DNA from 2 places in the Micrococcus sp. TA1 genome. Region 2 is predicted to be linked to the other one. Evidence: riboswitches for the same ligand, from Rfam matches in the RefSeq annotation. Region 2 holds a riboswitch; the other holds the start of a gene.
The links. Region 2 has a riboswitch for S-adenosylmethionine ahead of GGQ69_RS13775 (acyl-CoA dehydrogenase family protein). Riboswitches for the same ligand answer to the same signal wherever they lie in the genome.

Region 1: another riboswitch for S-adenosylmethionine. It lies ahead of GGQ69_RS02295 (O-acetylhomoserine aminocarboxypropyltransferase/cysteine synthase family protein); the one in region 2 lies ahead of GGQ69_RS13775 (acyl-CoA dehydrogenase family protein).

What each region holds. Positions count from the first base shown of each region.
Region 1 is NZ_JACHNW010000001.1:558,657-562,053, reverse strand. Features, by position in the region: gene GGQ69_RS02300 (homoserine O-acetyltransferase) at 1-490, opposite strand, end outside; gene GGQ69_RS02295 (O-acetylhomoserine aminocarboxypropyltransferase/cysteine synthase family protein) at 508-1,884, opposite strand; SAM riboswitch class IV at 1,957-2,071, opposite strand; gene GGQ69_RS02290 (VOC family protein) at 2,212-2,868, shown strand; gene GGQ69_RS02285 (CPBP family intramembrane glutamic endopeptidase) at 2,986-3,397, opposite strand, start outside.
Region 2 is NZ_JACHNW010000003.1:6,069-9,465, reverse strand. Features, by position in the region: gene GGQ69_RS13780 (NtaA/DmoA family FMN-dependent monooxygenase) at 1-1,155, shown strand, start outside; SAM riboswitch class I at 1,207-1,301, shown strand; gene GGQ69_RS13775 (acyl-CoA dehydrogenase family protein) at 1,307-2,647, shown strand; gene GGQ69_RS13770 (hypothetical protein) at 2,753-3,397, shown strand, end outside.

The sequences.
Region 1 (3,397 bases), on a different contig from region 2:
CCAGGGCGCGGGCCCCGCCCATCGAGCCGCCGATCACGGCCTGCCACGCCTCGATGCCCAGGGCGTCCGCGAGGCGGGCCTCGGCATGGACGGAGTCCCGGATGGTGGTGAACGGGAACCGCGAACCCCACGGGGTGCCGTCCGCGTCCAGCGAGGACGGACCGGTCGTCCCGTAGCAGCCGCCCAGCATGTTGGGGGCCACCACGAACCACTGATCGGTGTCCACCGGCGCGCCCGGTCCGATGATGCCCTCCCACCAGCCGGCCTCCGGTTCCCCGGTGGAGGCGGCCACGTGGGTGGAACCGGTCAGGGCGTGCAGCACCAGCACGGCGTTGGACCTGTCCGCGTTCAGCGTGCCCCAGGTCTCGTAGGCGATCTCCACGGCGGGCAGGTGACCGCCGGCCTCGAAGTCGAAGGCGCCGATCCGCCGGGAGTGCAGGCCGCCGTCGGGAAGGGCGGTGCGGGTCTGGTGGGGGCTGGTCATGGTCATGGGGGTCCCTCCGTGCCTCACGCGCTGACGTTGGCGGCGGCGAACCCCTCCTCGAGGTCCGCCAGGATGTCATCGATGCTCTCCACGCCCACCGAGAGCCGGACCAGGCCGGGGGTGACACCGGCGGCGCGCTGCTCGGCCTCCGTCAACTGGGAGTGCGTGGTGGAGGCCGGGTGGATGACGAGCGAACGGATGTCGCCGATGTTGGCCACCTGGTGGTGCAGGCGCAGGGCGTCCACGAACCGCGCGCCGGCCTCGCGGCCACCGGCGATCTCGAAGGACACGAAGCCGCCGGCGCCCTGGGGCAGGTACTGCTGCGCGCGCTCGTACCAGGGGCTGGATGCCAGGCCCGGGTAGATCACGGCCTCGGCCTGGGCGTGGCCGTCCAGGTAGTCGGCGACCCTCTGCGCGTTGGCCACGTGACGCTCCATCCGCAGGGACAGGGTCTCCAGGCCGAGGTTGAGCAGGAAGGCGTTGAACGGGCTGATCGAGCTGCCGAGGTCGCGCAGCAACTGCACGCGGGCCTTCAGGATGTAGGCGAGGTTGGCACCGAGGATGCCCCCGACGCCCAGGTCCCGGGCGAACACCAGTCCGTTGTAGCTCTCGTCCGGGGTGTTGAAGCCCGGGAAGCGCTCCGGCTGGGAGGCGTAGTCAAAGGTCCCGGCGTCCACGATGACCCCGCCCATGGCCACGGCGTGGCCGCCGAGGTACTTGGTGGCCGAGTGCACGACCACGTCCGCGCCGTGCTCGATCGGCCGCAGCAGGTAGGGGGTGGCCAGGGTGTTGTCCACGATGAACGGCACGCCGGCGGCGTGGGCGACGTCGGCGATGCCCCGCAGGTCCGGCACGTCCCCGCGCGGGTTGCCGAGGGACTCGGCGAACAGCAGCTTCGTGGTGTCCCGGACGGCGCCCGTCCACTCCTCCAGGTCGTCCGGGTCCTGGACGAAGGTGGTGGTGATGCCGATCTTGGCCAGGGTGTGCTTGAACAGGTTCTGGGTGCCGCCGTAGAGGGAGGCCGAGACCACCACGTGGTCCCCCGCACCGGCGAGGTTGAGCACGGAGAAGGTGGTGGCCGCCTGCCCGGAGGCCAGCAGCAGGGCGCCCACCCCGCCCTCGAGGGCGGCGATCTTGCCCTCCACGGCCTCCTGGGTCGGGTTGCCGATGCGGGTGTAGATGGGCCCGAGGTCCTTCAGGGCGAACCGGTCGGCGGCGACCTCGTGGGAGGGGAAGTCGAAGGAGTTGGACTGGATGATCGGCAGCGCGGTGGCGCCGAAGGGGTTGACCTCCGGGATGCCGGCGTGCACCTGCCGGGTCTCGAAGCCCCAGTTCGCGGCGGAGTCCGTGGCGCCGGCCGGGTCGGTGTCCGGGGTGGCCTGGTTCGGGGTGTCAGTCATCGACATGGCTCCTGTATCCGTCCAGGGCCACCCGGTGGCATCACGGTGCCGTGAAGCATGCCGCGCCGTGGTGGCCCGCGCTTGCAGGTGCCGGTCGACACCCGCCTGGTCCTCACCCGGGGCACCCCACCGCGAGCTGGAGGGTTGCCGGCCAGCAAGCCGGGGCTCGATGCTGGCGCTCATGACCTGCGCCCAGTCTGCCAGATCGGTGCGAGCGGGTCATCCCGTTCGGTCACAGTGTGACCGCGGCCCCGCCGGAGTGTGATCTGCGCAACTTTTCAAGTGAGGGTAACCTAAGCGATCTCCGCCACGGGGAAGTGGGACGATATGGGCATGATGCGCCTTGATCACGTCTCGTACGCCGTCGGCCCCGAAGAGGGCCTCCCCGCCGCGGTGGCCCGGATCGCCGATGCCCTGGGCATCGAGCGAGTCAAGGGCGGGGTCCACCCCCGCTTCGGCACCCGCAACGCCATCTTCCCGTTGCGCAAGCACCAGTACCTGGAGGTCGTCGAGGTACTCGACCACCCCTCCTCCGGCAAGGCCCCGTTCGGACAGGCCGTGCGCGCCCGCTCCGAGATGGGCGGCGGCTGGATGGGCTGGTGCGTGGCCGTGGACGACCTGGCCCCGTTCGAGGAACGGCTCGAGCGCCAGTCCGTTCCGGGCAACCGCAAGTTCCCGGACGGCCGCGAGCTGACCTGGCGCCAGATCGGCATCAAGGGCCTCATCGCCGACCCGCAGGTGCCCTACCTGCTGCGCTGGGATGACGGCATGGAGGAGCTGCACCCCTCCCGCGCCGCGGAGCCGCAGGCGGAGCTGTCCTCCATCACGATCGCCGGATCGCGGGACCGGGTGCGGGGCTGGCTGGGACTGGACGACCCCGAGCAGAGGGTCGAGGACCTCAACGTCATCTACGAGTCCCCCTCCGGCACGCCCGGCATCCTCGAGGTCACCTTCGAGACCCCCAAGGGCACCGTCACCCTCTGACGCGCCCCGCGGCCCCCGCCCCCTCCCGGCCCCCGGCCCGGTGGGCGGGGGCCTTCGCGTCCAGGACGCCCGCCGGTCCCGCGTGGAGCCGACCGGAACAGGCGGCGCGGGCCGGGCTCAGGTGCCGAACAGCCCCAGCCGGGCCAGGGCCGGGTAGGCCACGAACCCGGTCACGTCCAGCAGCAGGTGGGCCACGACCAGGGGCATCACGCGCCGGTAGCGCACGTACAGCGCACCGAACACCAATCCCATGAGCAGGTTCCCCACTCCCGGCCCGATCCCCTGGTACAGGTGATAGGCCCCGCGCAGGACCGCGCATCCCACCACCACGGTCGTGGCGTTCAGGGGGACGACGGCGCCGCTCGCCCAGGTGCGCAGCCCACCGGGCTCGCCGGGCCGGGCCGGGTCCAGCCCGGACCTCAGTTGCTGCAGGTAGCCGAGCCGGTCGAAGAGCCAGGCCACCACGATGACCTCCTCCAGCAGCGCGTGCCGCAGCGCGGAGAGCACCAGGACCGGGGTGGTCCACCAG
Region 2 (3,397 bases):
CTGTCCGCGCTGGCGGGGGCGACGAGTGATATCGGCCTGGCCGCGACCTCATCCATCATCCAGTCCCATCCGTTCCAATTCGCCCGTCAACTCTCCACGCTGGATCACCTGTCCGATGGCCGCGCCGGGTGGAACATCGTCACCAGCGTGCTCGAGAACTCTCATCGCAACTTCGGCGCCACCGAGCTCGCCCGTCATGACGAGCGGTACGACTGGGCTGAGGAATACCTCGAGGCCGTCTACAAGCTCTGGGAGGGTTCCTGGGACGAGGGGGCGTTCCTGGCGGACAAGGACCAAGGGATGCTGGCGGACCCCGAGGGTGTTCACAAGATCCATCACCGCGGCGAGCGATACTCCATCGAGGGGCCGCACCTGAGTGCGCCCTCGAGCCAGCGGACGCCAGTGCTCTTCCAGGCTGGCGCCTCACCCCGCGGCCAGCAGTTCTGCGCCCGTCATGCCGAGGCCACGTTCACCCTGCTGCCCCACCCCAGGGCTGCAGGGGAGTACACCGCCCACGTGCGGAGACAGGCCGTGAGCCAGGGGCGCAAGGAACGGGACGTCGTGTTCATCCAGGGGTTCCACGTGGTGACGGGGAGTACCGAGGGAGAAGTCGCGCGCAGGCTGGCGGACCTCGATTCCACGATGGACGTGGACGCCTTGCTGGCGCACACCGGAGGCGGGCTCGGCATCGACTTCGGGGGGCGAGACCCGGACGAACCGCTGGCGGGCCTGGTGACCGAGGGCGGTCGTGGACAGCTGGAAGCCGTTCGGCGATTCGCCGATACGGACACGCCGACCGTCCGCGACTTCGCGCTGTTCCGGACGCGGGCCAACCTTCTGGCGGGCACACCGGAGCAGATCGCGGATGCCCTGGAGGACTGGCAGGACGCCGGCGTCGACGGCATCAACCTGGTCAACCACACCATTCCCGGCAGCTACGTGGAGTTCATCGAGGGCGTGTTGCCCGAGCTTCGGCGCCGGGGGCTGACGCAGGGGGAGTACACGCCCGGCACGCTGCGCCAGAAGCTCTACGGCCAGGGAGACCGCCTGCCCGAGCGCCACCCGGCCGCTCGTTACCGCGGTGCCTTCCGCGAGCATTCCGCCGCCGCGACAACACGTTCCCGGGCCCGGGCCACAGCCACAGGTGACGCCTGAGGGAGGTGTCCGACTTGGCCACCAAGGCACGCCAGTGGTCTGATGGAGACGCAACCATCCAGAGCGGCCGAGAGACCCGGATCGACGACGCCGCAGCAACCCGCCCTTGACAGGGGACCGGGTGCTACCGCCGGGACCGATGGGAGATTCCATGACCTCGACCGTGCACGTCACCACCTACCAGGACCTGGCCGGGCGGTTCGCCCCCGCCCTCCAGGACATCGCCCGCGGGGAACCGGCCCGGGAGGCCGGCCGTCACCTGCCCTTCGCCGCTCTCGAGCAGCTCCGTGCGGTGGGGATCGGCACGCTCACCGTCCCGGTGGAGGCCGGGGGCCCCGGTGCCGGGCAGGAGGACATGCTGCGCCTGCTGATGGACCTCGCCGCGGTGGACGCGAACACGGCGCACCTGGTCCGCAGCCACCTCAGCTTCGTCGAGCACGTCCTCGCCCAGCCGGACGAGGCCCTGCGCACGAGGTGGCTGGAACGGGTGGCGGACGGCGAACTGGCCGGCAGCGCGCTGTCCGAGGCCCGCGGGCCGGCGCTGGGCGAGATGGACACGACCGTCTCCCGGGACGAGGGCGGCCAGCTGCGGATCAGCGGCCGCAAGTACTACACCACCGGCAGCATCTTCGCCACGTGGACCCTGGCGACGGCCCGCCTCGACGACGCCGTTCCCCTGCCCGGGCGCCGTCGCGGCGGTTCCCGGCAGAACCTGGCGTCCGGCGCCTCCGGAGGCTCCCCGGGCTCCGCGCGGCTGGCGCTCGCCGTCGTGAGGGTCCGTCAACCGCGGACGCTCGTCAAGGACGACTGGGACGGGTTCGGCCAGCGGCTGACCGGTACCGGCACGGTCGAGTTCGACCGGGCCGGCGTCGAGGAGCTGCTGGCGCTGCCACCGGCCGACGGGCACGTGCCGCTGCACCACGAGGCCACCCTGATGGCCCTGCTCGCCGGGGTCGGGCGGGCCGCGCTGAGGGACGGGGTCGACCAGACGAAGCGCCGGCGCCGGTCACCGAACACCGCGGGCGGGCTCACCCCGCGGGAGGACGACCAGCTCCTGGGGATCATCGGCGAGCTGTCCGCCCAGCAGGCCACCGCCGAGGAACTGGTCCGTGCCGCCGGACGTGACCTGGACGCGGCACTGGCGCTCGCGGCCGCGGGGCGCGACACCCAGGGCGGGCGAGCCGCCGTCGGGGCGGACGCGGGCGATGACGGCGGCGACGACGGTGCTGCCGCCGAGGCCCTGCAACGCGCCGCCCTGACGGCCCATCGGGCGCACGTGATGGTGCCCCGGCTCGTCCTGGACACCTGCACGCGCATCTTCGACACCCTCGGCGCCTCCGCCACGAGCACCGAGCTGCAGCTGGACCGGCACTGGCGCAACGCACGGACCCTGGCCAGCCACGACCCGGCGGTCTTCATGGCCCGCATGGTGGGCGACTGGGAGGTCAACGGCACCGCGCCGGTGCCCTACCTGTCCACAGGCACGGCCTGAGGGGGCTTTCCGGACCTCGCGACGAGAATTTCCACGCCGGACCCATCCGGCCCGGCACCTGCTCCGAACACCAGACGTCAACGCTGGATCGACCAAGGAGCAGTCATGACCACGAACACCACGAAGAAGTCCGCGGCCGTCCTCGGCACCATTGCCCTCGCCCTGTCCCTCGCCGCCTGCGGCGCCGGAGGGGACGCAGGCGCGCAACCGGACCAGTCCACCGCCTCGGCGTCGATGTCCGCCTCGCCCTCGGCCTCCGCGAACACGTCCGGGGGCATGGAGGGCGGTGCGTCGGAGGACATGCCGATGCCGGCCTCCACCGGTGACCCGTTCGCCGACGCCCGGACCGCCGCGGCCCACATGCCCAAGACCGCCGAGACCCTGGCCACCGGATTCGCCACCGCGGCAGACGTGGGGGGAGACCCCTCCTCCGACGCGGCGACCGTGCGAGCCACCTTGACGGCACAACTGCAGGAGCACGTCTACCTGGCCGGGATGACGGTGGCCACGGCCTACGCCACCGAACTCGACAGCCCGGAGACCGAACTGGCCTCCGCCGCCCTGGACGAGAACTCCCAGGAGCTGGCAGCCACCATCGAGGCCGCCTCGGACGCGGAGACCTCGGAGGCGTTCCTGCAGCTGTGGCGCGAGCACATCGGCTACTTCGTGGACTACGCCGCGGCCGCCAAGGGTGGGGACGCGGCCGCCAAGGAGCAGGCGATGGCGGACCTCGAGGGGTACACGCAGGAA